3 regions of the Neorhizobium sp. IRS_2294 genome follow, and region 1 is predicted to be linked to each of the others. Evidence: predicted binding sites of a transcription regulator. Region 1 holds the regulator's gene; each other region holds the start of a gene.
What was found. The regulator PhoB, encoded in region 1, activates phosphate uptake and scavenging genes when phosphate is short. The targets are predictions, from matches to a motif close to TGTCATNNANCTGTCAT.
Positions count from the first base shown of each region.

Region 2: ACQY1K_RS16925 (NAD-glutamate dehydrogenase) is a predicted target of PhoB. The motif match lies at 7,076-7,092, and genes of this name have one in related genera.
Region 3: ACQY1K_RS06095 (esterase-like activity of phytase family protein) is a predicted target of PhoB. The motif match lies at 7,808-7,824, and genes of this name have one in related genera.

Region 1 is NZ_CP191439.1:376,334-387,173, forward strand. It holds gene ppk2 (polyphosphate kinase 2) at 1-396, opposite strand, end outside; gene phoR (phosphate regulon sensor histidine kinase PhoR) at 494-1,810, shown strand; gene ACQY1K_RS01925 (substrate-binding domain-containing protein) at 2,006-3,040, shown strand; gene pstC (phosphate ABC transporter permease subunit PstC) at 3,228-4,712, shown strand; gene pstA (phosphate ABC transporter permease PstA) at 4,709-6,025, shown strand; gene pstB (phosphate ABC transporter ATP-binding protein PstB) at 6,041-6,856, shown strand; gene phoU (phosphate signaling complex protein PhoU) at 6,908-7,621, shown strand; gene phoB (phosphate regulon transcriptional regulator PhoB) at 7,747-8,430, shown strand; gene ACQY1K_RS01955 (DMT family transporter) at 8,412-9,326, opposite strand; gene ACQY1K_RS01960 (ArsR/SmtB family transcription factor) at 9,451-10,239, shown strand; gene ACQY1K_RS01965 (PACE efflux transporter) at 10,178-10,612, opposite strand; gene ACQY1K_RS01970 (GcrA family cell cycle regulator) at 10,809-10,840, opposite strand, start outside.
Region 2 is NZ_CP191439.1:3,501,744-3,512,583, forward strand. It holds gene ACQY1K_RS16885 (ABC transporter ATP-binding protein) at 1-549, opposite strand, end outside; gene ACQY1K_RS16890 (hypothetical protein) at 554-991, opposite strand; gene ACQY1K_RS16895 (alkaline phosphatase) at 1,166-2,929, opposite strand; gene ACQY1K_RS16900 (hypothetical protein) at 3,017-3,211, shown strand; gene ACQY1K_RS16905 (aspartate-semialdehyde dehydrogenase) at 3,326-4,360, shown strand; gene ACQY1K_RS16910 (lytic murein transglycosylase) at 4,563-5,375, shown strand; gene ACQY1K_RS16915 (carbonic anhydrase) at 5,397-6,071, opposite strand; gene pdxY (pyridoxal kinase PdxY) at 6,140-7,012, opposite strand; gene ACQY1K_RS16925 (NAD-glutamate dehydrogenase) at 7,189-10,840, shown strand, end outside.
Region 3 is NZ_CP191439.1:1,261,541-1,272,380, forward strand. It holds gene ggt (gamma-glutamyltransferase) at 1-445, opposite strand, end outside; gene ACQY1K_RS06070 (GGDEF domain-containing protein) at 538-1,797, opposite strand; gene clpP (ATP-dependent Clp endopeptidase proteolytic subunit ClpP) at 2,144-2,776, shown strand; gene clpX (ATP-dependent Clp protease ATP-binding subunit ClpX) at 3,075-4,352, shown strand; gene lon (endopeptidase La) at 4,794-7,214, shown strand; gene hupB (DNA-binding protein HupB) at 7,401-7,676, shown strand; gene ACQY1K_RS06095 (esterase-like activity of phytase family protein) at 7,868-10,057, shown strand; gene ACQY1K_RS06100 (metallophosphoesterase family protein) at 10,164-10,840, shown strand, end outside.

The DNA of each region.
Region 1 (10,840 bases):
CGTCGGGAAGTGCGACACGTAACGCTGGAAATACCACTGGCCCGCTTCGGTGGGCGAAGGTTTGCTCAACGCCACCACGCGTGCAGATCGCGGATTGATATAGGAGCGGATGGACATGATCGTACCGCCCTTGCCGGCAGCATCCCGCCCCTCGAACAGCGCAATCATCCGCTTGCCGGTATCCTGCAGCCAGTACTGCACCTTCACGAGCTCGATCTGCAGCTTCTCCAGCTGCTTGGCGTATTTCTCCTTGTCCAACTTGTGGTCATAGGGAAAGCCGCCGGATTCCAGCGCGTGATCATGCACCCAGCCGGGCAGTTTCGGATCGTCAATGTCGAAATGCCTCAGCTTGCCATCGATTTCCAGTTCCGCTGACCGGCTGCTTGTCTCTGCCATGATTGCTGTCCTTTTTCCTTCGGCGGCCGAAACGGCTGCGACTGCTTCAACGGTTTGCAGGGCTTGAGGTTTCCCTCAGGACCGATGCATATCTGTCATGCAAGCGTTATATGACCGCAAGTTCGACCAAACAAAAAGGGGTTCGCGCGTGGAAGCGTTGCCGAAGGAAGAGCGCGGGTTTGCGCAAGAGCTGGCACTTCGCTTCCGGCGCGAGTGGCTGCTGCTTCTGCTGCTCTCGACGATCGCGGTGATCGCTTTTGTTGCCGGCGCGAACGATCTTCTGGTCTTCGCGCTCTGGCTTCCCCTCGTCGTCGCCGTACTGTCCCGGCCCTTGCCGGAGATACCTGTCGTACCGGTTGAAATGCCTGTTCCGGAGCCACCCGTCTTCGACCCGCTGCCGCTGATCTCGGCAACTCTCGGCACGCTGGACATGCCGGTCGTGGTGCTGGGTGGAGACATCACCGTTCTCTACCGCAACAAGGCAGCGGAGCGGGCCTTCGGCGATCTGCCGATCGGCACCCATCTGACGGCGCGGCTGCGGTCGCCCGGCATTCTCGACATGCTGCGCGAAACTATCGCAACCGGCCAGCCGAACCAGATCGAACATTCTGAGCGCCTTCCGTCCGAACGGGTCTTCATCCTGCGCGTGGCGCCGATCGATATCGGCGGCCTGGCGCCGGGCATGGGAAACTATTACCTCCTGTCGTTCCGCGATGTCTCCGAACTGCGCAGCATCGACCGGATGCGATCCGATTTCGTCGCCAATGCAAGCCATGAGCTGAGAACGCCGCTTGCCTCGCTCAGAGGCTTCATCGAGACAATCCAGGGCCCGGCTCGCGGCGATCCGAAGGCGCAGGAACGCTTTCTCGGCATCATGCTCGACCAGGCGACCAGGATGAGCCGACTGGTGGACGACCTTCTCTCCCTGTCGCGGCTGGAACTGAAGTCGCATATCGCTCCGGACCAGACCGTGGACCTGAAGCCGCTGATCATCCATGTCAGCGACGCGCTCTTGCCTTTGGCTGAGGAACTGGGCGTCGAAATCCGCCTGCATCTTCCCGAAGGCAGGGTCGATGTGCTGGGCGATCGAGACGAACTGATCGAAGTGATCGAGAACCTCATCGAGAATGCCTGCAAGTATGGTCAGGAGGGCAAGTTCGTCGATGTCTTCCTGAAAGGCGGCGGCAGGCTGCCGGTTGAAGTCAATGTCATCGACAAGGGGCCGGGCATACCGGCGGAGCACGTTCCGCGCCTGACCGAGCGTTTCTACCGCGTCAGCGTCGCCGACAGCCGCTCCAAGAAGGGCACCGGATTGGGGCTTGCCATCGTCAAGCATATCCTCACCAGGCACCGCGCCCGCCTGCTTGTGAAGTCGGAACTCGGCAAGGGGACGGAGTTTACCGTCCGTTTCTGACATAAAACCAACCCAGTTTTCCCGGTCTCTTCCAGAACGTCAATATTTTCAACAGCTTGAATTGTCACAAATGTTTCACCGAAGTGACATAAAAGCTAAGGCCAAGGGCGGCTATGACCAGCGGGCCGAGAGCCGGCAAATGTCTAAGAGGCCGGCATGACAAGATTTCTGGAAACCCATACCGGGAGAACTTCGATGAACATGTTCAAACTTTCCGCAGCAGCCCTCGTGGCCTCTGTTGCCTTTGCCGGCGTTGCATCCGCACGCGACCAGGTTCAGGTTGCCGGCTCCTCCACCGTTCTTCCCTACGCGAAGATCGTTGCCGAGACCTTTGCCGAGACCAACCCGAACTTCAAGGCACCGGTTGTTGAGTCCGGCGGCACGGGCGGCGGTCTGAAGGCATTCTGCTCCGGCGTCGGCGAAGGCACGATCGATGTCGCCAACGCTTCGCGCAAGATCAACAAGAGCGAAGCCGAAGCCTGCAAGGCTGCCGGCGTCACGGACGTCCAGGAAATCCGCATCGGTTACGACGGTATCGTATTCGCCGCCGACTCGTCGAACGGCGACATGAAGATCACCCCGAAGGATCTCTACAAGGCATTGGCCGCTGAAGTCGTCGTCGACGGCAAGCTCGTTGCCAACCCTTACAAGAACTGGTCGGAAGTCAATGCGACCCTGCCGAAGGGCCCGATCGCAGCTTACATCCCAGGCTCCAAGCACGGCACCCGCGAAGTCTTCGAAGAGAAGATCATGGCTGAAGGCTGCAAGGAAGCCGGCGCGACGGACGTCATCAAGGCTGCCATCACCGATGCCAAGCAGGCTGCTGCCAAGTGCGTTGCAGTTCGCAAGGACGGCGCAGCTGTCGACATCGACGGCGATTACACCGAAACGCTGGCTCGCATCTCGGCCAACAAGACCGGCCTCGGCGTTTTCGGCCTGGCCTTCTATGAAAACAACATGGACAAGCTGAAGGTCGCGACCGTTTCGGATGTCGTTGCTTCCACCGAAACCATTGCTTCGGGCAAGTACCCGGTGTCGCGCCCTCTGTTCTTCTACGTCAAGAAGGCTCACCTCGGCGTTATTCCAGGCCTCAAGGAATATGTTGAGTTCTTCATCTCCGACGAAATGATCGGCCCTGACAGCCCGCTCGCCGAATACGGCCTGGTTGCTGCTCCGGACGATCAGCGCGAACAGGTCCGCAAGGACTTCGAAGCCGGCAAGACCATGTAATCAAAATTCCGGCGCCGCTTCTTGCGGCGCCGGTCTTCTTTCGTGCCAGGCGGCGACTTGTCCGTCGTGCGACAGAAGCAAAGCCTGGCGTCAGTCGCTGCGTTTTGGATGGCGAAACATATTGATTCCGATGGTGGGATTTGTGCGGTAATGGGTGCCGTCGATGGCGGTAGGCCGGGGGATTTTAATGAGCACACCATTGATTTTATTGATTCTGGCGATAATTGCGATCGCTTGTTACGTTGTCGGAACCAGGCACGCCCTGGCAATCGCTGGCGGCCGTTCCTCAAAGCTTCATTCACGTCCGGGCTACTACGGCACCTTCGTCGCACTCTGCGCCGTTCTGCCGTCGGTTCTCATCCTGGCCGCGTGGCTGGTCGTCAGCCCCCTCTATATCAACTCTACTGTCCTCGATGGCTTTCCTGAAGACGTAAAGGCGCGTTCGCCGGCCGAACAGGGTCTCTCCTTCGGCATGGTAAGCTCGCTTGCGCGCGGCATGAACGTACTGAGCCTGGACGAGATCGAGCGCATCGGCGGAAATCCCGTCGAACTGCGCGCAGCGCTTGGCGCTAAGGGCGTCCCGCTTGCCGGCGACCCCGAACCATACATGGTCGAGTCCGCTGGCGATCTCAACGTCATGACCAAGATCAGCAACTGGGTTATGACCGCGGTAGTCCTTCTGGCAGCCCTGATCGGCGCCGGCTTTTCCTACACGCGCATCGCGCCGCGGTTTCGGGCTCGCAACCGTGTCGAGAAGGTGATCCTCGCCAGCCTCGTCGTCGCATCCTCGATCGCGATCCTGACGACGGTCGGCATCGTCGCCTCGATGCTGACGGAAGCGACCCATTTCTTCACCAGCATCCCGCCGTGGGAATTCTTCTTCGGCACCGTGTGGGATCCGCGCTTTGCGGCCGCCGGCGCCACGGACTCGGCTGGTCAGTTCGGCCTTATCCCGCTGCTTCTCGGCACACTCTATATCGGCTTCGTCGCCATGCTCGTTGCCGTCCCGAGCGGTCTGTTTTCCGCGATCTACATGTCGGAATACGCCTCCCGCGGTGTCCGCTCCGTCGCAAAGCCTCTGCTCGAAGTTCTCGCCGGCATTCCCACCATCGTCTACGGCTTCTTTGCCCTGACGACGGTCGGCCCGTTCCTGCGCGACCTGTCTTCGCAGCTGAACGGCCTTGTCACAGGCGATTACGCCAACTTCATCCAGGCACAGAGCGTTCTCACTGCCGGCTTCGTCATGGGCATCATGCTGATCCCTTACGTCTCGTCGCTGTCGGACGACATCATCACCGCCGTGCCGGGAACGCTTCGTGACGGCTCGCTCGGTCTCGGCGCCACCCAGTCCGAAACCATCAAGAAGGTCGTCCTGCCGGCAGCACTGCCGGGCATCGTCGGCGCACTTCTGATGACCGCCTCGCGCGCCATCGGCGAAACCATGATCGTAGTGCTCGCCGCCGGCGTCGCCGCCCGCATGCAGCTCAACCCGTTCGAGCCGATGACGACGGTGACCGTCAAGATCGTCAGCCAGCTGACGGGCGACCTTGAATTCACCTCGCCGCAGACGCTTGTCGCCTTCGCACTCGGCATCACGCTGTTTGCGATCACGCTTTGCCTCAACATCTACGCGCTCTACATCGTGCGCAAATACCGGGAGCAGTACGAATGACCGACGTGGTTTCCTCCACCGCCGGCGTCTTGGCCAAGCCTGCCCGTCGCGATATCGGTATCAAACGCCGCTACGCCGCCGAGCGCCGCTTTCGTGCCTATGGCATCGCTGCTCTCTCGTTCGGCATCCTGTTCCTGATGCTCCTTCTGTGGTCGGTCGTCTCCAAGGGCTACACCGCCTTCCAGCAGACGATGATCACCATCCCTGTCGAGTTCTCGCAGCAGATCATCGACAAGGATAATGTGCGGGCTACGGATCCGGCCAAGCTGATGACGGCCAACTACCCGATCGTCGCCCGCAATGCGCTGGCGAAGGTTCTGGGCGTCGCCGAAAACGATCGCCAGGGTCTGCGTGCCGTCAACCAGATGATTTCGGACGGCGTTCGTGGCCAGCTGCGCGATATGGTCGTTTCCGATCCTGAGATCATCGGCACGACCCAGACGGTTTCGCTTCTGGCAGCCGGCGATATCGACAGCGCCGTGAAAGGCCAGATCAATCTCGACGTGGCGGAAACCAGCCGCAAGGTGTCCGACCAGCAGGTCGGATGGATGAAGCAGCTGACCGACAGCGGTGCGCTCGCCAAGGAATTCAACACCGGCATTTTCTTCAACGGCGCGTCCAGCCGTCCGGAAGCAGCTGGCGTCGGCGTCGCTCTGATTGGCTCCTTCTATATGATGCTGATCGTGCTCGTCCTGTCCCTGCCGATCGGCGTCGCAGCCTCGATCTATCTTGAAGAGTTTGCCCCGAAGAACCGGTTCACGGACCTGATCGAGGTCAACATCAACAATCTCGCAGCGGTCCCGTCGATAGTCTACGGTCTGTTGGGTCTCGCGGTCTTCATCAACTTCATGGGCCTGCCGCGCTCGGCCTCGCTGGTCGGCGGCCTGGTGCTGACGCTGATGACGCTTCCGACCATTATCATCGCCACCCGCGCGGCGCTGAAAGCAGTGCCACCGTCGATCCGTGCTGCAGCGCTCGGGCTCGGTGCCTCGAAGATGCAGACCATCTTCCACCATGTCCTGCCGCTTGCCATGCCCGGTATCCTGACCGGTACGATCATCGGCCTCGCGCACGCCCTCGGCGAAACGGCGCCGCTCCTCTTGATCGGAATGGTCGCCTTCGTGGCGAACTATCCGACCACGCCGATGGATCCGTCGACGGCACTGCCGGTACAGATCTACATGTGGGCCAACGAGGCGGAACGCGCCTTCGTTGAACGAACCTCGGGAGCGATCATGATCCTGCTCCTGTTCCTGATCTTGATGAATGTTGGCGCAATTCTCTTGCGACGCCGCTTCGAACGGCGTTGGTAGAGGAAGGGGGAAGCAATGAACATGATGTCAGAAGCTGCAGTTGAGAAGGCGCTGGACAAGAAAATGAACGACGTTGCATATAAGATGATCGGCAAGGATGTCTCCGTTTATTACGGTGACAAGCGCGCTCTTTATGACGTGAACCTGAATGTCCGCCAAAATACCGTCACTGCTTTGATCGGTCCGTCCGGCTGCGGCAAGTCCACCTTCCTGCGCACGATGAACCGCATGAACGATACGATCGAGGGTTGCCGCGTCACCGGCAAGATCACGCTCGACGGCGACGATATCTACGACAAGGAAATCGACGTCGTGGAGCTGCGTGCCCGGGTCGGCATGGTGTTCCAGAAGCCGAACCCGTTCCCGAAGTCGATCTACGAGAACATTGCCTACGGTCCCCGCATCCACGGCCTTGCCCGTGGCAAAACGGAAATGGACGCGATCGTCGAGGCAAGCCTGCAGCGCGCCGGCCTCTGGGCAGAAGTCAAGGATCGCCTGCATGAAGGCGGTACCGGCCTTTCCGGCGGTCAGCAGCAGCGCCTTTGCATCGCCCGTGCGATCGCCGTTTCGCCTGAAGTCATTCTGATGGACGAGCCGTGCTCGGCACTCGACCCGATTGCTACGGCCAAGGTCGAGGAACTGATCCACGAACTGCGCGCCAACTACACGATCGTGATCGTCACCCACTCGATGCAGCAGGCGGCCCGCGTTTCGCAGCGCACGGCGATGTTCCATCTCGGCCACCTGGTCGAGGAAAACGATACCGACAAGATGTTCACCAATCCGGATGACCAGCGCACCCAGGATTACATCATGGGCCGCTTCGGCTGATGCGGGCGCAGAGCCCGTCAGCCGCAACTGCAGACATCAAGGATCAGACACATGGTTTCGACCCATATTCTCTCGGCCTATGACGAGGAACTGAAATACCTGAACCGCCGGATTTCCGAAATGGGCGGTCTCGCTGAACAGATGTGCGGAGATGCCGTGCGTGCGCTCGTCAACTCCGACTCCGCACTCGCCCAGAAGGTCATCTCCGACGACGTCATTCTCGACCACGCCGAGCGCGATATCCAGGACAAGGCGATCGTCACCATCGCCAAGCGCCAGCCAATGGCGGCCGATCTTCGCGAGATCATCGGCACGCTGCGCATTGCAGCTGACCTGGAACGCGTCGGCGACCTTGGTAAGAACACCGCCAAGCGCGTGCTCGCCGTGCAGGGAACAGGCGTCCCGCGCAAGCTCGCCCGTGGTCTGGAGCATCTTTCCGAACTGGCGCTGGTGCAGCTCAAGGACGTTCTTGATGTCTTCGCCAACCGCTCCGCGGAAAAAGCCGAAATCATCCGCCAGCGCGATGAAGAGATTGACGCGATGTACACCTCGCTGTTCCGCGAACTCCTCACCTACATGATGGAGGATCCGCGCAACATCACCACGTGCACCCATCTCCTGTTCTGCGCCAAGAACATCGAGCGCATCGGCGACCACGCGACGAATATCGCCGAGACCATCTACTACATCGCGACCGGCGCACAGCCGGAGGGCGAACGTCCGAAGGACGATACGTCCAACATGCTCGGCTCCGCCGGGACATGATGCAGCTCTCCCGAAATCGCCTGCCGGTTTCGGGACGATAACTGCCAAAACCAATGACCTGAAGCAGCGCGAGCGGATCTGGCGGATCTAAGTGCGGTTCGGGACGAGTGACGGAGCAAGTCGGAATGCAGCCGAAGATCGCAGTCGTGGAAGACGAAGAGGCCCTCAGCGTCCTCCTTCGGTATAACCTGGAGGCCGAGGGTTACGAGGTCGATACCGTGCTTCGCGGTGACGAAGCGGAAATCAGGCTTCAGGAGCGCGTTCCGGATCTTCTCATTCTCGACTGGATGCTGCCGGGCGTTTCAGGCATCGAACTCTGCCGTCGCCTGCGTATGCGGCCGGAGACGGAACGCCTGCCGATCATCATGCTGACGGCGCGCGGCGAAGAAAGCGAGCGCGTTCGCGGGCTTGCCACCGGCGCAGACGACTATGTGGTCAAGCCTTTCTCGACGCCGGAACTGATGGCCCGCGTCAAGGCGATGCTGCGCCGTGCCCGACCGGAGGTCCTTTCGAGCGTCCTCAAATGCGGCGATATCGAACTCGATCGCGAAACCCATCGCGTTCACCGCAAGAGCCGCGAAGTTCGCCTCGGGCCGACAGAGTTTAGACTTCTGGAATTCCTGATGGCCTCACCCAGCCGCGTCTTTTCGCGCTCGCAGCTGCTCGACGGCGTCTGGGGTCATGACATCTATGTCGACGAACGCACCGTCGACGTGCATGTGGGGCGCCTGCGGAAGGCACTCAACTTCTCCAACATGCAGGATGTCATCCGCACGGTCCGCGGTGCCGGTTACTCAATGGAAGCCTGAGCACCGCGTCTCCTAGCCGGCAGCGTCATGGCAATCACACCGGTCACGACGCAGGCGAGACCGAGCCAGGCTGTCGAGGCAAGCGTTTCGCCGAGAAACACGACGCCGATGCCAACGCCGATCGGCACCCGCAGATAGGCCTGCGCCGTCGTGCCGACGGAGCCCAGCGTCTGCACCAGCCGGAAATAGATGACGAAGGCGAGCGCCGTCGAAAATACCGCGAGCGCCAACAGGGCGAGCGTCGAGTCGGTGCTGGGCGTCAGCGTCCAGGGTCTGTCGACCACGAGGCTCACGGGAATGAGGATGGCCGCCCCTGCGATCAGCGATCCCGCGGCGGGCATCATCGGGTCCAATCCTTTAAAATTCTTGCCGAAGATGGCAGCCGCCGCATAGCAGATCGTCGCCGCCACGATGGCGAGTTGCGCCCAGAGGTTCTCGCCCGAGCCGGCAAGCGCCTCCATGCCGACGATCAGGCATATGCCGACAATGCCTGCGGCAACTCCAAACAGCTTGGCCGCAGAGACGCTTTCATGGCGGGTGATCAGCGCCGTCAAAAGAAAGGCGAAGATCGGCGTCGTTGAACTCAAGATGGTGGCAAGGCCCGCATCGGTCGTCTGTTCGGCCCAGGCGATGAGGGTGAAGGGGACCGCGCTGTTGAGGCAGGCCTGAACCGTGAAAAGCTTCCAGGTCTGCCGGTCGGTCGGCAGCTTCAATCCGCGAAGGCGTAGTGCCGCAGCGAGAATGAGCCCGGCGACCAGTGTTCTGACGGCAATAAAGGTGACAGGCGAAATCGTCTCCACACCGACTTTGATCAGCGTGTAGGACGCGCCCCAAAGCGTCGCGAGCGTGAGGAGCAGCAACAGATCCGTTGCCATGCTTGTTTTGGTGTCCGCCATTCCAGTTCCTGTCCCCATGAATGCAATCTCCGCCCCTCTTAGCGGAACCAGGAAAAGAAATGCTTCGACGACGGCCGAACCGTTGACCGCTGACGGCAAAGTTTTCCGGTGCTAGAACTGGATCATGCCCAATATGGTTTCAGGAAATACGATTGCGGAAGTTGCAAGCCTGATCGGCGATGCTGCACGCGCCAACATGCTGTCCGCGCTGATGGGCGGACAGGCGCTGACGGCGGGCGAACTGGCACGCCACGCCGGCGTCACCGCGCAGACCACCAGCGGCCATCTCGGCAAACTGGCGCAGGCTCGCCTGATCGAGGTTGAGAAGCAGGGCAGGCACCGCTATTACCGACTTGCCTCTCCGGAAGTCGCGCACGCGATCCACGCGTTGATGGCAGTCGCCGCGGATGGGCCGAAGCGCCATCATCCTGTCGGCCCGAAAGACGAAGCGTTACGGCTTGCCCGCACCTGTTACGATCACATGGCCGGCCGTCTCGCCATCGCGCTCGCCGATGCCCTAACAGGAAGCGGCTACATGCTGCTCGGCGATGGAGCCGGCCTGATCACCGACGAGGGCAGACGGTTCTTTTGTGATTTCGGGATCGATCTCGAACAGCTGACCCGTTCGAAACGCCCGCTCTGCCGGACATGCCTCGATTGGAGCGAGCGACGGCCGCATCTGGCGGGACAAATGGGTGCGGCGCTGCTGGACCGCGCTCTTGGCGTCGGCTGGATCGGCCGCCGAGAGGAAACCCGGGCTCTGCGGATCACGCGCGCCGGAGAGATCGGGTTTGCCGAGACATTCAGGCTTCCATCGGACTGGCGTATTGCACCGTCCGAAACTCTGATGGTCAGGCGGCTTCCTGGGTCTTCCATTCCGGCAGCGGGAACAGCTTGTCGTAGCCAAGATTGAAGAGATAGGCATAGACCACGTAGAACAGCGCGATCGCGATATCCATTGTCAGCGCATGGAGAAGGGTAATCTGCAGATACCACGCGATAAACGGCATCAGCACGACCAGCAGACCGATTTCGAACAGCACCGCATGAGCAATGCGCAAGGCAGGCGTCTTTAGCGTCGTACCCCGTCGCGCCTGCAGAAAGCGGTCGAAACCCAGATTGTAGAGGTAGTTCCAGCCGGTCGCGACCGTCGCAGACACGACGCCGACAATGCCCATATGTTCGGCCGGCATGTCGAAGACGAAAGCGCCGAGCGGCACCATCATCAGAAGCCCGATGATTTCAAAGCTGATGGCGTGGCGAATACGGTCTCTTATCGAGCGCATGATCTTCCCCTTTAGGTGAGGTTCATGCCGGGTCGTCCCGGCGTTATGCCCATTCAGGGGGAGGTCGTCCTCTCTCGAGGCCGAAATAGGAGCCCAGGGAGTGCGAGGCAAGTTTTTTCAGCGCAAGTCAGCCATGCCGAAAACGCAAAAGGCGGGCCAGAGCCCGCCTTCGATCTTGTTTCCGTAGCCGCCTGGCTTAGGACGCGCGGGCAGCCGGACGACGGCGCT
Region 2 (10,840 bases), 480 kb from region 1:
AAGCAGATCCCCGACCGCCTCGCCGTTTTCGAGATCGAGGCTTGCCGTCGGCTCATCGGCGATGATGATACCCGGCTTGCGCAGCAACGCCCGGGCGATCGCCACCCGCTGCATCTCACCGCGCGACATGGTCTCGACGGACTGACCGGGTCGCTTCAACCCCACGGTCTCGATCAGCTCATGCGCTCTTTCCACCAGATTCGGGGTCGAGACCCGCGAAAGCCGTGCCGGCAGCAGCACGTTATCCAGCGCCGAAAGACCCGCAAAGAGATGGAAATCCTGCATCACCAGGCCGACATTTTCGGCCCGCCAAAGGTCTCGCCGGCCTTCCGACAGTCTGGCAATATCCTGCCCACCCCAGATGACCTCACCGGTGCGAACACGCTCAAGCCCCGCAATGATATTGAGAAGCGTGCTCTTGCCCGATCCCGACCCGCCCGTCAGCGCAACGCGGCTGCCGGCGGCGATCTCGAGGGCATCGATGGAAAGAACCGGCGTCGCCAGACCAGGAAACGAGACGGCGAGGGATTGCACCTTTAGAGGCATCATGTCTTCAGACCATACCGTATTCCGCCTGTCGGATCCTGAGCAGGCTTACGAAGCCGGTGTCCGGATCGGTCCACGAGCCCATCTCGAGCGTGCCGCGCACCTCGATCGTCTGGCTTGGTTGGGTGAATGTCTGCTTCTCATCGAGATAGACAACGACGATATTGTCCGGCCAGTCCGCATCGGTGGAGCAGAACGGGCAGATCGACATCGGCACTTCGGTCAGAACAAAGAACGAGGCTTCCGCCTTCAGCGGTGGCGCCATGAAACCGCGCATGGCGATCTCCTGGCCGTTCAGCCGCTTGACCTTGTCGGAAAATTCCAGCCCGAGAACGCTGACCTTGCCATAGAGCTCGTCGAAGGAAAGCCCGTTTTCCGCTCGGGCTATTGCTCCTGATATCAGCAGCGGCAGGCCGGCAATGATGCCGAGCGAGGTCTTGAGCATCTGGCGACGATCGACCATCTCGAGCGCTCGCATGATCACTTTCCCTTGACGAGCGCCGTCATCATCCTGCAGCTGAGGCATATCTTCAAGTCCCGCGATATCTCATTGGACAGGGGGGCATGCCACAGGACATGCCCCCTCTTTCATTCTTGTCTTTCAGGCCGGTTGGTCTGATTAGTTGGTCTGCTTGGCGCCCAGCGCGAAAGTTTCCGCGAGAACCTTGTAGACGTCGCTCTGCTCCATGTAACCGCGGAAGCCTTCCGAACCCGGGCCGGCAGCCTGAAGCACGACATCGTCAACCGCATGGACGCCGCTGTCGGCGCTCTTCGGGATGATGCCGGTCACGAGAACAGCACCCGGGACATCCTTGTAGGCTTCGTTGGCGACATATTCCTTCTTCTCGTTCTGGATGGCGGGAACGAAGGGATTGTCGAGCTTCGGACGGAATGTCTCGTAATGATCAGGGCCGTTATTGGCGTTCAGGAACAGTCGCTTGGTAACATCGACCTTGTCAGGATAACCGTCCTTGTTCTCGTCCATATAGTTCGGGAAGCCTGCCTCGGCATAGGTCCCGACCTTTTCGCGCATGTCGTCGCCCGGCTTTTCATCGTTGACCGTACCGATGATCGAAACACCGTGGGTATGATCGCCGGTGACGATGATCAGCGTGTCGGGGTTCTTGTCGGCAAATTCGCGGGCTGCGGCGATTGCCTTGTCGAATTCGATCGTATCGACGACGGCGCGGTCCCAGTCCAGCGGATGGGACATCTTGTCGATGTTGGCAGCTTCGACCATCAGGAAGAAGCCGTCCGGGTTCTTCGACAGCGTGTCGAGCGCAACCTTGGTCATGTCGACGAGGCCCGGCTGATCCGGGAACTTCGCCGTCGTGCCCTTTTTCAGGAATTCGCGGTCAAGCGTCGTGTCCATGTTGCCGGTGTGGAACAGGCCGAGGATCTTGCCGGTATTGGTGCCGGCGGCCGTTGCCAGTTCAGCCTTGCTGGTCGCAAGCATGTAGCCGGCGTCCTTGAACAGGGCGATATAGTCCTTGTCGTCCTTGCGCTTGGATCCGGGCGTCGCCTGGGGCAGGAAGTAGGCGGAACCGCCGCCGAGCAGGACGTCCGGCTTGACGTCGAACAGCATGCCGTTGATTTCCGCCTTGTCGCCGCGCTTGCGGGTATGGGCGACGACGGCTGCGGGTGTTGCGTCCTGAACTTCTGCGGTCGTGACGATGCCGATCGACTTCTTCGTCTGGCGGCGGACCGCCTCCGCGTATGTTTCAACCTTCGGATCGTCCATCGAGTCAGGCGTGCGGTCGGCATAGACGCCGATTGCGTTCACGGCTGTCTTGTGGCCGGTCATATAGGCCGACATCGTGTTGGCGCTGTCGGTGGCGACAGCGTCCGTCGCAGACGTCCCGATAAAGGCTGCCGGCGGGATGTCGTCCATCGCGAGACGACCGTTCGCCTTGCCTTCGGTCATGCCCTTGGCCATGATGCGAGCAGCGGTGCGATGCGCCACGGAAAGACCGTCACCGATCAGGAAGATCACGTTCTTGGCCTTTGGCTGCGCCGCGGTGCCGTAGACGTTCCAGGTCACGCTTTTGGTTTCCGAACCAGCAGACACCTCAACCTTGTAGTCGCCGGCATTCGCGATCGTCAGTGCGCGCAGCACGACGGCGGAACCGAGGACCTTGTCCTTGTTCTTCTCTTCTGCAACGAACTCGACATCCTTGCCGAACACAGACTTGTAGTCCTGGCCGTTGACGGTGATCTTGACGTCCTCAGGCTTCACGACCGAGCTGAACTCAACCTTGAAATCGAACGGCGAGCCGGTCAGGATCGTTGCACGATCGAGCGGAAAGACGTTTGCGGCGTGGGCGGCTTGCACGCCGCCGGAAAGAATTGTTGTGGCTGCAAAGGCAGCAAGAAGCATACGCATGGAAAACCCCCGTCGTTGCGTCGCATAGAGGTTCGGGGATAGCCCCATGCGATGACAGTGCAATGACAGAAACGTGATAACGCGCCGATGTCCAATCGCATCAACCTTGACTCTGCGGCAAAATCTTTTATGAGCAGCTTTGGAAAAGGAGTGTCCATGCTTCGCCGCGACTTTCGCTTTGCTGCGTGCTATGACCTGGCAGTATCTGCCGGGCGGCTGGATGTTGCCCTTTCGGTTTCTGACAAAACCACGGCCAAAACGACGACGAAAATTATCGTCTGACGTCTCTGGCCACCGCTCTCTCCCCGGTACGGCCGGGGACAAGGAACACCGCGTCGCGCGCGACACGGGCTTCCCCCTCAGAAAACCGAGGAGAGACAGAAAGAGAGCAAAGAAATGGGTTTCAAGATCGCAGTCGCCGGTGCAACCGGCAATGTCGGCAGGGAAATGCTGAACATTCTGGCGGAACGTGGTTTTCCGGCGGATGAAGTCGTCGCACTCGCCTCCGCCCGCAGCCAGGGAACGGAAGTTTCCTTCGGCGACAAGACGCTCAAGGTTTCCAACCTCGAGAACTACGATTTCTCCGATACCGACATCTGCCTGATGTCAGCCGGCGGCGATGCCTCCAAGAAGTGGTCGCCGAAGATCGGTGCGCAGGGCTGCGTCGTTATCGACAACTCGTCCGCCTGGCGCTACGATTCCGAAGTGCCGCTGATCGTTCCGGAAGTGAACCCCGATGCCATCGTCGGCTTCTCCAAGAAGAACATCATTGCCAATCCGAACTGCTCGACGGCCCAGCTCGTCGTCGCGCTGAAGCCGCTTCACGACTTTGCCAAGATCAAGCGCGTCGTCGTTTCCACCTACCAGTCGGTGTCCGGTGCCGGCAAGGAAGGCATGGACGAACTCTTCACCCAGACGCGCGCCGTGTTCGTGGCCGATCCGGTCGAATCGAAGAAGTTCACCAAGCGTATTGCCTTCAACGTCATCCCGCATATCGATAGCTTCATGGAAGACGGCTACACGAAGGAAGAGTGGAAGGTTCTGGCCGAGACCAAGAAGATGCTCGACCCGAAGATCCGTGTCACCTGCACGGCCGTTCGCGTTCCGGTCTTCATCGGCCACTCCGAATCCGTCAACATCGAGTTCGAAAACGAGATCACGGCCGATCAGGCCCGCGATATCCTGCGCGAAGCGCCGGGTTGCCTCGTGATCGACAAGCACGAAGACGGTGGCTACATCACGCCTCTCGAATGCGCCGGTGAAGATGCGACCTACATTTCGCGTATCCGCGAAGACGCAACCGTCGAAAACGGACTCAACATCTGGGTCGTCTCCGACAACCTGCGCAAGGGTGCCGCGCTGAACGCGATCCAGATCGCCGAACTTCTGGTCAATCGCGGTCTCATCAAGCCACGCAAGGTTGCTGCTTAATAAGTAACGTACTTTATTAAGCAAATCCGCTTAGAAAGCCCCGTCAGAAATGACGGGGTTTTTTCGATTCGTCTCTCTTCACGAACTATTCATGGGAAGATGAATTGCGATTATCCGCCACTGGGGTCATAAGGCCGAATATAGCGCAATTCTTCCGGAAGCTTTCGGCCAAGCAATCCGGACTTTCGACGGGTTTGACCGCATGATGAAGACTATTCTGGCAGGATTGATCGCAGCAGCAACGCTTGCAACCGCAGCCCCGGCCTTTGCCGCCGCCTGCGGCAATGATGGAGCCGGTTTCGACCGCTGGGTCGCCGATTTCAAGCAGCAGGCACCGTCCAAGGGTATCAGCCCTGCAGTTCTCGACCGTGCCTTTGCCAACGTCGTCTACAACCGCCCAACCATTCGCGCCGACCGCGGCCAGAAAAGCTTCAAGCTTTCCTTCGACGAGTTCATGAAGAAGCGCGGTGGCGCAACGATCATCTCGCGCGGCAAGTCCATGAAGAAATCCAACGCAGCGCTGTTCGCTTCGATCGAGCGCCGCTACGGCGTTCCGGCCGGCCCGATCCTGGCGATCTGGGGCATGGAAACCGGTTTCGGCAATTACATGGGCGACCAGCACACGCTGTCGGCCGTCGCAACGCTTTCCTATGACTGCCGCCGCTCGGCCTACTTTACCGAACAGCTGTACGCAGCCCTGCAACTCGTCGCCCGCGGTGATCTCAGCACCACTGCAAAGGGTGCGGCGCATGGCGAAATCGGCCAGACCCAGTTCCTGCCGCTCAACGTCATCCGCTACGGCGCTGATGGTGATGGCGACGGCCATATCGACATGGTCCGTTCGCGCGCCGATGCGCTGGCGTCGACCGCGAACTTCCTGAAGGGCCATGGCTGGCGCACCGGTGCCGGCTACCAGCAGGGCGAGCCGAATTTCGTCGCCATCCAGGGCTGGAACGCGGCAACCGTCTACCAGCAGGCGATCGCATACATGGGCGCCCAGATCGACGGCGGCTGAGCCGTTACACGGTTGAAATGATCAGGCCGGGCTCTGCTCGGCCTCGATCGCCGGTACACTGATGTCTGGCCGGGTGAAATCGCCCTTCTCGTTCATCACCCACAACTCGCCGGTCGAGATATCGAACCAGGCGCCGTGAATGTCGAGTTCTCCCTTTTCCGTGAGATTGCGGACGAAGGGGAAGGTCTGCAGATTGGCGATCGAATTGCGGATCGACACCCGTTCGAGCGCTGTCTGACGCTCGCTCTGGGTCATCAGGTCGTTGCTCTGGATCTGCGTGGCCGCAGGCCTGACCAAACCCATCCACTTGCCGATGAAATCCCCCTCCGACAGCGGCTTCATGGAAGCGTCGAGCGCTGCCTGGATACCGCCGCAGCGGCCGTGGCCCATGACGACGATATTGCGGATCTCGAGCACCTGCACCGCGTATTCGACCGCAGCCGATGTCCCGTGAAACTGGCTGTCGGGCTCGTAGCGCGGTACCATGTTGGCGACGTTGCGGACCACGAAGAGTTCTCCCGGACCGCAGTCGAAGATCGTCTCGGGCGCCGCGCGACTGTCGCAACAAGCAACCAGGAGCGTATGCGGCTTCTGGCCGGTATCGGCAAGCGCGCGATAGCGCTCCCGCTCGTCGCTGTAGCGACCACTCATGAAGTTACGGTAGCCCGAAAGCAGTTTTTCTGGAAATTCGCTCATGGCTCACGATTATCGTGCAGCCAGACGAGAATCAACGGCCATTGTGTGGATGGGCATGCTCTTTGAGCTTACGGCTTGCGCCTCTTAAGGGGATGCACGAGCCGGCGCATCTGGACCATCGCCATCGGCGTCGAGAGGCTGGCGGCATCCATTTCCAGCGTCAGTTCGTTGGCCCCGCGCTTTACCGAACGCGCCAGCACTTCGAACACGCTGGCAGTCGTTGTCTGCAGCGCTTTCTCTTCATCCATGCCGGACATGACGCGGGCGAGAAAAACCGCTGAGAGTAGGTCTCCGAGCCCGTTCGGGGCGTGGTCGATCAGCCGGTGTTCAGCCAGCAGCGCATGATTGCCGGTGAGATAGAGATTGCCGGTACTGCCGGTCATCATCGGCACCGCCGAGGTCACCAGCATCCGCGGCGGCCCGAGCGCGATTGCCGCCTCCATGATCGCATTGTTATCATCGAGCGGTGCACCCGAGAGCCAGGCAAGCTCGTATCGGTTCGGCGTGGCGATGGTGGCAAGCGGCAGAAGCTCGTCGCGGATTGCTTCGGCTGTCGGCTGCGGGATATAGAGCCCGCCGAGATCGCCCATCACGGGATCGCAGACATAGATAAGGTCCGGGTTGTTTCTCCGCAGCGCCTCGATCAGTCGTGCCACGGCGCGCGGCTGCGCGGCATTTCCGAAATACCCGGTCAGCACCGCCTTCACTTCGCCGAGCCATGGCGCCCGGATGAGATCGTCTATAGCCTTGTCGAAATCCGATTCGGGAAACGTCAGGCGCGTCGAAGGACCGTGCCCGGGATGCCAGGGCAGCACGACGGTCGGCATGGCCCAGACGGGATATCCCAGGGTCTCGAGCGCGAAGACGGCGGCCCGGTTACCGACCGAGCCACGGATCACATGGCTGGAAATGACGATGACCGCGCCTGAATTACCCTGCATGATGCTTGCTTTCGACGTTATCGAACCGTTGATCGGATCTCTGTGTCGGCATGTCAACAAGACGTGACACGCCTATGACAAATTCCAGCCGCAAGCACCGGTGAGACACCGCGGCAAAGCATAATGACATTGGCTGCGTTTTATCGCACGTTGAGAAAAAATTTAGGGAGAGACAGATGGCAGGCCGGCAAAACCCGAAGCGGGACAAGCAGATCGAGAAGGCGGGCAAGATTGCGGCCGCTTCCGGCATGGAGGACAATCTCGATCCCTTCCTGATCTTCAGCCGCGCCAGCAGTGACGATCTCGAAAACTACACCCCAGAAATGCTCGCCCTGTGCGCGGGACATGCCGCAAGACGGCTGAAAGCCTGGACGCGAATCAAGGCCGACATCACAATCGAAACCCTTGATGGTGTCGAGCCCGATGGAATGCCGGTTTCGATCATTACGGTGATTGATCGCAACATGCCGTTTCTGTTCGATTCGGTCATGGGTGAAGTGACGACGGCCTATCGCGACCTCACGATGGCCGTCCATCCGATCCTCGTCATCGAACCGGGCAAGCAGCCGACGCTTCACTCGAGCGAGCGACCCGGCGACCCGGCCCATCACGTCAGCCTGATCCAGATCCATGTGCCTCAGCTCAACGACGAGCAAGCCGACGGGCTGGTCGAGCGAATCCGCTTTGTTCTTAACCAGGTGCACCAGGCCATTACCGGCTGGTCCGCGATGCTCGGCGTTCTCAAAGACGCCCAGGCCCAACTCGTCAACGCGAAAAAAGGCAAGAAGGCCGATGCCGACGAGGCGTATGCTTTCCTCGACTGGCTCAGGAACGACAATTTCACCTTCCTCGGCATGCGCGAATACACCTATTCGGGCAAGGGCGCCGATGCCAAGGTGGAGCGCGGCAAGGGCAGGGGCCTCGGCATCCTGTCCGATCCGGATGTGCTCGTCCTGCGTCAGGGCAAGGATCAGGTCACGACGACGCCAGAAATCCTCGAATTTCTCGACGGCCCGGATTTCCTCATCGTCGCCAAGGCCAACGTCAAATCCGTCGTGCACCGTCGCGCCTATATGGATTACGTCGGGGTGAAGCGCTTCGATGAGAAGGGCAATGTGGTCGGCGAACTGCGCATCGTCGGCCTGTTCACCTCCACTGCCTATACCCAGTCCGTCCGCGACGTGCCGCTGCTGCGCGCAAAGATCGCCCGCATCGAGAAGAATTTCGGGTTCGATCCGGAAAGCCATTCGGGCCGGATGCTCGAAAACACGCTGGAATCCTACCCGCGCGACAACCTTTTTCAGATCGATCTCGATGTTCTCTCGAGCTTCTGCGAACAGATCATGGAGCTGAGCGAGCGGCCGCGCGTGCGCGTGCTGCCGCGTATCGACCATTTCGACCGTTTCGTCTCTGTTATCGTCTATGTGCCGCGCGAGGATTATAATTCGATCGTCCGCGAAAAGGTCGGCGCGTATCTCTGCGAAATCTTCGACGGCCACGTCTCGGCCTATTACCCGGCGTTTCCGGAAGCCCGCGTTGCCCGCGTCCACATGATCATCGGCCGCAGCGGCGGCAAGACGCCGCGTGTCGCGCAGGCAAAGCTCGAGGAGGCTGTGCGCCTTATCGCGACGCCGTGGGAAGACAGGTTCGCATTGCTTGCGGAAGACGGCCCCCGCCTTTCCGTCACCCGCGCTTTCCAGGAAGCGTTCTCTCCGGAAGAAACCTTTGCCGACCTGCCCGATATTGCCGCCTGCGCTGCCGGCGAGACCATCCGCATCGACTTCTACCGGCGCCCCGGTGACGATGCGAACACCGTTTCGCTAAAGATCTTCCACCGCGACCAGCATCTTTCCCTGTCGCGCCGCGTGCCGCTTCTCGAAAATCTCGGCTTTCACGTGGTCAGCGAGCAGACATTCGAAATCCACGCCGGCCCGCAGGCGGACCTCATCGTCCTGCACGACATGGAACTGCAGCTCGACGGTGCCCGCGAGATCGATCTTGCGCGTGAGGGACAGCGGCTCGAAGACGCATTCCTCAGGGCGTTCGAGGGACTGATCGACAATGACGGCTTCAACCGCCTCGTTCTGCTCGCCGGCCTTTCCGCCCGCGAAGTGACCGTGCTGCGCGCCTATGCGCGCTATCTGCGCCAGGCCGGCATCGTCTACTCGCAGACCTACATCGCCGATACGCTCAACAAGTATCCGGAAATCTCCGCCTTCGTCTTCCGCCTGTTCCGCGACGGGTTCGATCCGAAAATTGCCGAAAAGGCCCGTATCAGGAAGCTGACCGAGCTGCACGAGACGATCGAGCAAGCGCTCGGCAACGTACCGAACCTCGACGAGGACCGCACGCTTCGCCGCTTCGTCAACGCGATCGACGCAACGCTTCGCACCAACTATTTCCAGGTGGACGAGAACGGCGGCGCAAAGCCGATGTTGGCGTTCAAGCTTGATCCTGACATGCTCGACGGCCTGCCGGAACCGCGCCCGTACCGCGAGATCTTCGTCTACGGCACCGAAGTCGAAGGTGTTCACCTGCGCTTCGGCAAGGTCGCTAGAGGCGGCATCCGCTGGTCGGACCGCGGCGAGGATTATCGCACCGAGGTACTGGGCCTTGTGAAGGCACAGCAGGTGAAGAACGCCGTCATCGTTCCCGTCGGCGCAAAGGGCGGCTTCTTCCCGAAGATGCTTCCCTCCGCCGCTTCGCGCGACGCCTTCTTCAACGCCGGCAAGGAAGCCTACAAGACCTATATCCGCACGCTTCTGTCGGTTACCGACAACATCATCGACGGAGAAGTCGTCCCGCCCGAAAACACGCTGCGCATCGACGGGGACGATCCGTACTTCGTCGTCGCTGCCGACAAGGGAACGGCAACCTTCTCCGACACCGCCAATGGGCTGGCGCAGGAAGCCGGCTTCTGGCTGGATGATGCCTTCGCATCGGGCGGCTCTGCCGGCTATGACCACAAGAAGATGGGCATTACCGCCCGCGGCGCGTGGGAAGCGGTCAAGCGGCATTTCCGCGAAAAGGACATCGACATCCAGACGACGCCGTTCTCGGTCGCCGGTGTCGGCGACATGTCGGGCGACGTCTTCGGCAACGGCATGCTTCTGTCGGAAAAGATTCGCCTGATCGCCGCCTTCGACCATCGCGACATCTTTATCGATCCGGATCCGGATATCGAAAAATCCTTCACTGAGCGCAGCCGCATGTTCGCCCTTCCCCGCTCCAGCTGGCAGGATTACGACCGCTCGACGCTGTCTGAAGGTGCAATGATCATTTCGCGCACGGAAAAATCCGTCAAGCTGACCAAGCAGGCGGCAGCGGCAATCGGCCTCGACAAGTTGACGGCTTCGCCCTTCGAGATCCTGACGGCGATCCTGAAAAGCAAGGTCGACCTTCTCTGGTTCGGCGGCATCGGCACCTATATCAAGGCCGCATCCGAAACCGACACCGAAGTGGGCGACCGCGCCAACGATCCGATCCGCATCACGGCCGCAGAAGTGCGCGCCAGCGTCATCGGCGAGGGTGCCAATCTCGGCGTCACCCAGAAGGGCCGCATCGCCTATTCGCTGGCCGGTGGGCGCTGCAATTCCGACGCGATCGACAATTCCGCAGGCGTCAATTCGTCCGACGTCGAGGTCAATATCAAGATCGCGCTCAACCCGGCCATGCAGGACGGCAGGCTGACCCGCGCCAAGCGCAACACGCTGCTCGCCTCCATGACGGAAGACGTGGGGCATCTCGTTTTGCGCAACAACTACCTGCAGCCGCTCGCGATCTCGCTCGTCGAGCGGAAGGGTGCCGCCAATCGCGAGCAGCTCGCCC
Region 3 (10,840 bases), 890 kb from region 1:
CCGGCGTGCCGACCGACCGGCCGCCGACCACGGCTGCCATGAACTTCAACGGCTGACCCTGATCGTCGAGAAAGAGCTTCGGCGTGGCTTCCATCGGCGCCGTCTCGCGGCCGTCGAACGTTGTCAGTTTCTGCGAGGCTGCGTCGTAATAGACGAGGAAAGCGCCACCGCCGAGGCCCGAACTTTGCGGCTCCACGAGCCCGAGCACGGTCTGCACGGCAACCAGTGCATCGGCGGCACTGCCGCCTTTCTCGATGACGGCGCGACCCGCTTCCGCGGCGAGCGGATTGGCGGCGGCGACCATGTAGCGCTTCGTCTCCACCCGCTTGGCCGACGTGACTGCCGATGCCTTTTCCGGCGCGGTCGTGTCCGATGCCTGCTGCGCCGAGGCAACTGAGATCGTCAGGAAACCGGCGAGAACAGTTCCGGAAATTTGCTTCAGCATGGCATGTCTCTCCGCATTTTTGAATTTGCTCGGAGAGAGTGTGGAGCATTGTCGCGCCATTGCAAGACTTTAGGCGGTCGTGGGCAACGGCACTATTGGCTGAGGACGACGATGCGTTTCAGCGACGCCACCTGTTGGGACACGCTGATGTCTTCGAAAGGTTCTGCGGCAAATGGGGTTGGGGACGCAAAATCCGTTGACGGTACGATCATGATTTCCTGATCCGTATGAACGGCGGTGCGGTCGCGGCCGCTGGTCTTCGACACGTAAAGAGCCTTGTCGGCAGCCGTTAGCAACACGTCAATATCGGCGTCCTTCGTGGAGCACAGAGAGATGCCGGCGCTGACCGTCACGGCTATCCTGTGTTCGCCGACACTGATTGGATGCCGTCTGAGCGTCGAGCGGATGGCCTCTGCGATACTGGCTGCTTCGACCATATCGGAAACGCGGATGATAGACGCGAATTCCTCGCCGCCCATGCGTCCGAACGAGCCGCGGCCGCGCTGAGCCGCCGCACCAATCCGTGCAAAGGCGGAGAGCACGTCATCGCCGGCCTGATGACCGTAGACGTCGTTGATCTGCTTGAACCCGTCGAGATCGAACTGGATGAAAGCAATCATGCTGCCATCCACCGCATCAACGCCCTTCGACCGGTGAAACTCTTCCAGCAGACCGCGGCGGTTGAGCACGCCGGTCAGCGGGTCGGTCCGCGCCAGCTCTTTCAGGGTCAGCTCGGACCGCTCGGTCAGGAGTCGCGCCCCGCAGACGATGCTGCCGACAAAGACGAAAGCCGTCGGGAGATAGAGCCACGGCGAATGCGACGCATCGACAAGCGCATCCGGTCTACCGATGAACACCATCAGGACAATCAGCGCGCAGGAGAAGAACTGTATCCCGATGACGCTGGCAAACACGCGACGGGTGATGCTGGGCGGACCGCGATGGTAAAGCAGAATGCCGATGATCATGGCGTGACCGACCATGGCCGCGACATGGTGAAGGATGGCGCGACTGGCGAAGTCGCCGCGGACGGGGTCGAGAAACATCCCGGCAATCCAGATCAGGGCCGGAATGCCAACATAGGGTTCAACGGGCCGGCGGTCGAGCTGCATCAGGCCCGCAGCCCACAGGCCGATACCCGCAAGAACCATGGTATTGGCGATCTCGATCGAAACGAAGTCCGGGATGTCGCCGCGCATTGCGACCAGAGCTGCGCCAATCCCGTGCACAGCGAAGCCGCTGCCCCAGCTGAGATAAAGTGGTTCGCGCTCATAGTACCAGCGTGAAAAGAGCAGGACGGCGAGCGTCACCGCTTCAGCGGCCCAGATCAACAGACCCGTCAAGATATCCACGTCCAGCTCCGTCATTCATTCCCGGCCGCTTCAGTATGCAGCCAAGTCTTTAAGGCTGCGTTGCTGTTTTGCGTCGGTTATTTTGATTAGAATGCTGTCATTTATTCATATCTGCTTTACCCTGCTCGATCAAAAATGCTTGGATGGCCGTCGATACTTCTCTTTTGCCTCTGGTATATGAGAGTTGTTGCATTATCGGTCAGCCTCGCGCATCCCAAGCCGATTAAGGATATCGGGCTCTCCGTCTTGAAGTACCCGGCGGTGACACTCTATGTAGGAGATAACCCATTCCAATGATTCCGGAGCGCATCGCCGCCTTCGGCGATGCATTTGACAAAGGACGGACATGAGAAATCCAGTTGATACCGCAATGGCCTTGGTGCCGATGGTCGTTGAGCAGACCAATCGCGGTGAACGCTCCTACGATATCTACTCGCGCCTCCTGAAGGAGCGCATCATCTTCGTCACCGGTCCGGTGGAAGATTACATGGCGTCGCTCGTGTGCGCCCAGCTGCTTTTCCTCGAGGCTGAAAATCCGAAGAAGGAAATCGCGCTCTACATCAATTCGCCAGGTGGTGTCGTCACCGCCGGCATGTCGATCTACGACACGATGCAGTTCATCAAGCCGGCCGTGTCGACGCTCTGCATCGGTCAGGCCGCGTCAATGGGCTCGCTGCTGCTGTGCGCCGGCGAGAAGGGCATGCGTTTTGCAATGCCGAACTCGCGTATCATGGTTCACCAGCCCTCCGGCGGCTTTACCGGTCAGGCCTCGGACATCGAGCGTCATGCCCGCGACATTCTGAAGATGAAGCGCCGCCTGAACGACGTTTACGTGAAGCATACCGGCCGTACGCTTGAGGAAGTTGAAAAAACCCTCGATCGTGACCACTTCATGACCGCCGACGAAGCTCAGGACTGGGGCGTCGTCGACAAGATCCTGACCACGCGTCAGGAAATGGAAGGCGTTTCGGCGTCTTGAGGCAATAGTGGCATCCGTGCTGCTCACCCGGATTTGAGTGATTTCGGGGGTTTCAAGTGGCACGGAACGCGCTATTAGTACCTATTAAGGCTGTGTTGAGTGTTTATGACATAGCATTGGCGTCTTAGGGGTTTCGTTGCAGCCGGTCATTCTGGACCTGCGAAAGCGAGTTTAAGGCCGGTAGAGTACCCCTTGAGCGAAGACAGGCGCGGCATGGCGTCCGCGCGTGTCGACAGCGACAAAGTTGACCGCGACCGTCTGGACAGGCGGATAGGCGGAGTGCTGGAAGGAAAGTGATATGAGCAAAGTCAGCGGCGGCAACGGCGGCGACTCCAAGAATACCCTGTATTGCTCCTTCTGCGGAAAGAGCCAGCACGAGGTCCGCAAGCTGATTGCCGGCCCGACCGTATTCATCTGCGATGAATGCGTCGAATTGTGCATGGACATCATTCGCGAAGAGAACAAGTCTTCGATGGTGAAGTCCCGTGAAGGCGTTCCCACGCCGCAGGACATCATCAAGGTCCTCGACGAGTACGTCATCGGCCAGAAGCAGGCCAAGCGTATTCTGTCGGTCGCAGTCCACAATCATTACAAGCGTCTCGCGCATGCCTCAAAGGGCGGCGATGTCGAGCTTGCGAAGTCGAACATCATGCTCGTCGGTCCGACGGGTTGCGGCAAGACCTATCTTGCCCAGACGCTCGCGCGCATCATCGACGTGCCCTTCACGATGGCTGACGCGACGACACTCACGGAAGCCGGCTATGTCGGTGAAGACGTGGAAAACATCATTCTGAAGCTGCTTCAGTCGGCGGATTACAATGTCGAGCGCGCCCAGCGCGGCATCGTCTACATCGACGAAGTCGACAAGATCTCCCGCAAGTCGGACAACCCTTCGATCACCCGCGACGTGTCGGGCGAGGGCGTCCAGCAGGCGCTTCTGAAGATCATGGAAGGCACGGTTGCATCGGTTCCGCCGCAGGGTGGTCGCAAACATCCGCAGCAGGAATTCCTGCAGGTCGACACGACGAACATCCTGTTCATCTGCGGCGGCGCCTTTGCCGGTCTCGACAAGATCATCTCTGCCCGTGGCGAGAAGACCTCGATCGGTTTCGGTGCTTCCGTCCAGTCTCCGGACGATCGCCGCGTCGGCGAAGTGCTGCGCGAACTGGAGCCGGAAGATCTGGTCAAGTTCGGTCTCATTCCGGAATTCATCGGTCGTCTGCCGGTTCTGGCAACGCTCGAGGATCTCGATGAGGATGCGCTGATCCAGATCCTGTCGGAGCCGAAGAACGCGCTGATCAAGCAGTACCAGCGCCTGTTCGAGATGGAAGACGTCGAACTGACGTTCCACGAGGACGCGCTGCGCGAGATCGCCAAGCGCGCCATCATCCGCAAGACGGGTGCTCGTGGTCTTCGCTCGATCATGGAAAAGATCCTGCTCGACACGATGTTCGAGCTGCCAGCGCTGGAAGGCGTTCGCGAAGTGGTCATTTCCGACGATGTGGTGCGGGGCAACGCACGTCCGCTCTACATCTATGCCGACAGGCAGGAAGAAAAGGCCAACGTTTCGGCCTGATCCTCAGCGGTCATAGCAACATTGAGAAGGGGCCCCATTGGGGCCTCTTTTTCGTTTTAGCCTCGGCTATTGTTTTAGGCCGTATTACACGATTTTTGCACTGCAAAGAGTTGCAAGATAATCCGCTTGATTTAGACAGGGTCAGGGATGAACCTTTCCGTTCCGGCTGCTTCGCATCTTTTGTGCGTGTGCCGTTGATTTCGGACCTCGTCTCGAAGAGCTTTGTCGGCAAGGACGGTGGCGCGTCCGTGCTGAAGAGCTGACATTTTGCGTAAGGCGTTATGCGTGGGCGCTTTGTCTGACGGCTGGTTGCACAAGGTGCAGTGCAGCGACCTTGCAAGGCTTGAAAACGATCTGTGAAAACTCCACTTTTAGCGGGAGTGAAGTGCTTGGGTAATTTCTCAAGCCATCCCGGCAACGGGACGATGGAAAGGAAATGACATGACGAATTCAACGTCTGCGGCATCCGGCGCTGAGACCTATCCGGTCCTGCCTCTGCGCGACATTGTGGTCTTCCCGCACATGATCGTGCCGCTGTTCGTCGGACGGGAAAAGTCCATTCGGGCGCTTGAAGAGGTCATGGGTTCCGACAAGCAGATCATGCTCGTCACCCAGATCAATGCCAGCGACGACGATCCTGAGCCCGAGCAGATCTACAAGGTCGGCACGGTGGCCAATGTGCTGCAGCTCCTGAAACTCCCGGACGGAACCGTCAAGGTTCTGGTCGAAGGCAAGGCGCGCGCCCAGATCTGCGAATACAGTGACCGCGAAGAGTTCTACGAAGCCAAGGCCGAGATTCTGGCCGAGCCCGATGAGGACGCCGTCGAGGTGGAAGCGCTGTCGCGCTCCGTGGTTTCCGAATTCGAAAACTACGTGAAGCTCAACAAGAAGATCTCGCCGGAAGTCGTTGGTGCCGCGAGCCAGATCGAGGACTACTCGAAGCTGGCCGACACGGTCGCCTCGCACCTGTCGATCAAGATCACCGAAAAGCAGGAAATGCTCGAAACGGTCTCGATCAAGCTGCGGCTTGAAAAGGCCCTCGGCTTCATGGAAGGCGAAATCTCCGTCCTCCAGGTTGAGAAGCGCATCCGCTCGCGCGTCAAGCGTCAGATGGAAAAGACCCAGCGCGAGTATTACCTCAACGAGCAGATGAAGGCGATCCAGAAGGAACTCGGCGACGGCGACGAAGGCCGTGACGAGATGGCCGAACTGGAAGAGCGCATCGGCAAGACCAAGCTTTCCAAGGAAGCCAAGGAAAAGGCCGACGCCGAGCTGAAGAAGCTGAAGCAGATGAGCCCGATGTCGGCGGAAGCCACCGTCGTGCGCAACTATCTCGACTGGCTGCTCGGTATTCCGTGGTCCAAGAAGTCGAAGATCAAGACCGATCTTAACGCGGCTGAAAAGGTCCTCGAACTGGATCACTTCGGTCTCGACAAGGTCAAGGAACGCATCGTCGAGTATCTCGCCGTGCAGGCCCGCGCCACCAAGCTCAAGGGCCCGATCCTCTGCCTCGTCGGTCCTCCGGGCGTCGGCAAGACGTCTCTTGCCCAGTCGATCGCCAAGGCGACCGGCCGCGAGTACGTGCGCATGGCACTCGGTGGCGTTCGTGACGAAGCCGAAATCCGTGGTCACCGCCGCACCTACATCGGCTCGATGCCCGGCAAGGTCATCCAGTCTATGAAGAAGGCGAAGAAGTCCAACCCGCTCTTCCTGCTCGACGAAATCGACAAGATGGGCTCGGACTTCCGCGGAGATCCGTCGTCGGCCCTGCTCGAAGTGCTCGATCCAGCGCAGAACTCGACCTTCATGGACCACTACCTTGAGGTCGAATACGATCTGTCCGACGTGATGTTCATCACCACGGCGAACACGCTGAACATCCCAGGTCCCCTGATGGACCGCATGGAAGTGATCCGCATCGCCGGGTACACCGAGGATGAGAAGCGGGAGATCGCCAAGCGTCACCTTCTGCCGAAGGCGATCCGGGACCATGCGCTGCAGCCGAAGGAATTCTCGGTGTCGGACGATGCCCTGATGGCGATCAGCCAGCAGTACACGCGCGAAGCCGGCGTTCGCTCCTTCGAGCGCGAGCTGATGAAGCTCGCCCGCAAGGCCGTGACCGAGATCATCAAGGGCAAGACGAAGTCGGTTGCGGTTACCGCTGCCAACATTTCGGATTACCTTGGCGTTCCGCGTTTCCGTCACGGCGAAGCCGAGGGTGAGGATCAGGTCGGCGTCGTCACGGGTCTTGCCTGGACAGAAGTCGGCGGTGAGCTTCTCACCATCGAAGGCGTCATGATGCCGGGCAAGGGTCGCATGACCGTCACCGGCAACCTCAAGGACGTGATGAAGGAATCGATTTCGGCTGCGGCATCCTATGTCCGCTCCCGTGCCGTCGATTTCGGCATCGAGCCGCCGCGCTTCGACAAGTCGGATATCCACGTGCACGTGCCGGAGGGTGCGACGCCGAAGGACGGTCCGTCGGCCGGTGTGGGCATGGCAACCGCGATCGTTTCGATCATGACCGGCATTCCTGTTCGCAAGGATGTCGCCATGACCGGCGAAATCACGTTGCGCGGCCGGGTGCTGCCGATCGGTGGTCTCAAGGAAAAACTCCTTGCGGCTCTGCGCGGCAACATCAAGGTTGTGCTGATCCCGGAAGAGAACGCGAAGGACCTCGCGGACATTCCGGACAACGTGAAAAACGGCATGGAGATCATCCCGGTGTCGCGTATGGGCGAGGTGATCAAGCACGCTTTGGTTCGTCTTCCCGAACCGATCGAGTGGGATGGCACGGTGGAGACACCGGTCATTGCGACGGTTGACGGTGCCGACAACTCGTCGACAACGATCGCTCACTAAGCGGTGCCTTGAAGCCGCCACGAACTGATAAAAAAGCCGGCGAAAGCCGGCTTTTTTTGTGAAAAGTGCCCAAGACCCCTTGTTTTTCAGGCTTTTTCGGAGCCTTTGGGTTGCCAAGTGCCGACGCAAAACTATTGTCGGCGCCGACCAAATGAGTCGTTCCAAAACCGTTGAAAGGGTGGAAATATGAACAAGACCGAACTGGTGTCCGCAGTGGCCGAAAAAGCCGGCCTCTCCAAGGCTGATGCCGCCTCTGCAGTCGATGCCGTTTTCGAGACTGTCCAGGCCGAACTGAAGAATGGTGGCGACATCCGCCTCGCTGGCTTCGGCAGCTTCTCCGTTTCGCGTCGCGAAGCATCCAAGGGCCGCAACCCGTCCACGGGCGCTGAAGTCGATATCCCGGCTCGCAACGTTCCGAAGTTCTCGGCCGGCAAGGGTCTCAAGGAAGCTGTTAACAGCTGATCGAAAGCATCTGGCGGCTTGCCGCCGTGATGCAAAGCGTTGAGAAGGCCCGGTGAAAACCGGGCCTTTTTCGTTGAACAGAAAGCGTGTTCGAGCCTTATCCGCAGGTCCGTTCTTTCTGCGTCCAAAACTGTCATCCGCCTGTCATGACAGTGCAGCACAAGCCGAGTGTAGTTTCACGGAGGCTTCCCATGACATTCTCGACACGCGCCGCTTTGACCGCGCTCCTCCTCGGCTCCGTTGCAGCTCCTGCCGGCGCCGAGCAAGTCTTCAACCGCATTGCATCCTTCCCGGTTGCCCAGAACCTGCCCAAGGACGAGGACAAGGCGACCTCTTCTGAGATCATCACGGCGACCGCCGACGGCAACACGCTCATCTATTCCGATGCGCCGGGCGGCACGATTGGCTTTATCGACATCACCGACGCGAAGGCCCCTAAGGCAGGCGGATCGGTCAAGATCGATGGCGAGCCGAACTCGGTCGCCGCAGTTGGTGCGAAGGTTCTCGTCACCATCGACCGGACCAAGGACCTCACCAAGCCCGCAGGCCAGCTCGGGGTGGTCGATATCGCCTCTCGCAAGATCGAGGCCACCTGCGATCTCGGCGGCCAGCCGGACTCGGTCGTCATCTCGCCGGATGGCACGTTTGCGGCCATTGCCATCGAGAACCAGCGCGACGAAAAGCTCAACGACGGCGCTCTGCCGCAGCTGCCGGCCGGCGAATTGCAGATCGTTTCTCTCAATAACGGCGTACCGGTCTGCGACAGCATCCGTCACGTCGATCTGACGGGACTGTCCACCGTTGCGCCTGAAGATCCCGAGCCGGAATTCGTCAATATCAACGCCAACGGCGAAATCGTCGTGACGCTGCAGGAAAACAACCACATCGTCATCGTCGACAGCAAGACCGCAAAGGTCACGGGCCATTTCACGGCCGGCACGGTTGATCTCGATGGCGTCGATACCAAGACCGACGGCGCGCTGACCTTCTCCGGCAAGCTCACGGCCATCCCGCGCGAGCCGGATGCAGTCAAATGGCTCGGCACCGATCGTCTGGTTGTCGCCAACGAAGGCGATTACAAGGGCGGTTCGCGCGGTTTCACCATTTTCGATCGTACCGGCAAGGTTCTCTATGACGCCGGCACGTCGCTCGAATATGCTGTCGCCCGCGTCGGACACTTCCCGGAAAAGCGTGCCAAGAACAAGGGCATCGAGCCGGAAGGCCTGGAAGCTGCGACTTTCAACGGTCAGAAATATTTCTTCGTCCTCTCGGAACGCGGTTCGATGATCGCGGTCTACAAGGATACCGGTGCGGAGCCGGAACTGGTGCAGCTTCTGCCCTCAGGCATCTCGCCTGAAGGTGCTGTCGCCATTCCCGGCCGCAACCTGCTCGCCTCCGCCAACGAAGCCGATCTCGGCGAAGACGGCGGTGCCCGCTCGCATGTCATGATCTACGAGCTTGGCGAAGGCGAAAAGGCCTATCCCATGCTCGTCTCCAAGGATGTAGACGGCAAGCCGCTCGGCTGGGGCGCAATGTCCGGCCTCGTCGGGGATGCGGAAAAGGACGGCATTCTCTATGGCGTGAGCGATAGCGTCTATGCCATGCAGCCATCGATCTTCACCATCGACGCCACCAAGAAGCCGGCCGAAATCACCAGCGTGGTACGTGTGACCCGCAACGGTCAGCCGGCCCAGAAGCTCGATATCGAAGGTATCGCACTCGACGGAAAGGGCGGCTTCTGGCTCGCTTCCGAAGGCGACAGTGCCAAGTTCGTCGGCCACGGCATCTACAACGTCAGCGCCAAGGGCGAGATCAAATCCGAGATCGCGCTGCCTGCAGAACTTCTGGCAGGCGAAACCCGCTTCGGCCTCGAAGGCATCACCACAACCGGTTCCGGCGACGACCTGACACTCTGGATGGCAATCCAGCGCGAATGGAAGGACGATCCGAAGGGCCAGGTGAAGCTTCTGTCCTACAAGCCGAAGTCCAAGGAATGGGCCGCCGTTCGCTACCCGCTCGAAAAGACCGAAAAAGGCTGGGTCGGCCTGTCGGAAATTACGGCCCGCGGTGACTACCTCTACATCATCGAGCGCGACAACCTGATCGGCGACAAGGCAAAGCTCAAGAAGCTCTACCGTGTGGCAATCGCCGATCTGAAGCCGGCAAAGCTTGGAGGAGAGCTGCCGCTCGTCACCAAGCAGGAGGTTCACGACTTCCTGCCCGACCTGAAGAACGCCACCAACGGATACGTGGTCGACAAGCTCGAAGGTTTCGCCTTCGACAAGTCCGGCAAGGCCTTCGCCATCACCGACAATGACGGCGTCGATGACAGTTCCGGCGAGACGCTGTTCTTCCCGGTTGAGATCAAGGCGACCAACTAAACCGTTCATCAACAGGAAAAGGCCGGGTGTTTCCGCACCCGGCCTTTTTTATTGCCGATGCGTGACTTAAGTTTGTCGTTCCCGATGTGTTCCAGCAGCCGAGTCGATGACCTCATTCCGCTTCATCCATGCCGCCGATCTGCATCTAGGCAGTCCCTTCCAGGGCCTGGCGCTGAAGGATGCCGAACTCGCCGATATCTTCATCGAGGCCAGCCGCAAGGCATTTTCAGGCCTGGTGGACGAGGCGGTGGAGCGCAAAGTCGACTTCTTCATCGTTGCAGGCGATGTCTATGACGGCGACTGGAAGGACAACAAGATCGGCCTGTTCTTCAACCGCGAAATCGCCCGGCTGGAACGCGCCGGCATTCCGGTCTTCCTCTTGAAGGGCAACCATGATGCCGAAAGCGTCATCACCAAGACAATTACGCTACCAAAGAATGTCAGCGAATTCCCGACCGCAAAGCCCGGAACGTTCAAGCTGGACCATCTGAAGGTCGCGCTGCACGGCCAGGGTTTTGCCGAGCGCTCGGCAAACGAAAACCTGGCGCTTGCCTATCCGAAGCCGGAGGCCGGTTGGTTCAACATCGGCGTGCTGCATACGTCGCTCACCGGCCGCGAGCCGCACGCAGCCTACGCGCCCTGTTCCGTCGAAGATCTGCGCTCGCGTGGCTACGATTACTGGGCGCTCGGCCATGTCCACGATTTCGAAATCGTCGCCGAAGACCCGATGGTCGTGTTCCCCGGCAACCTTCAGGGACGCTCGATCCGGGAGCAGGGCGCAAA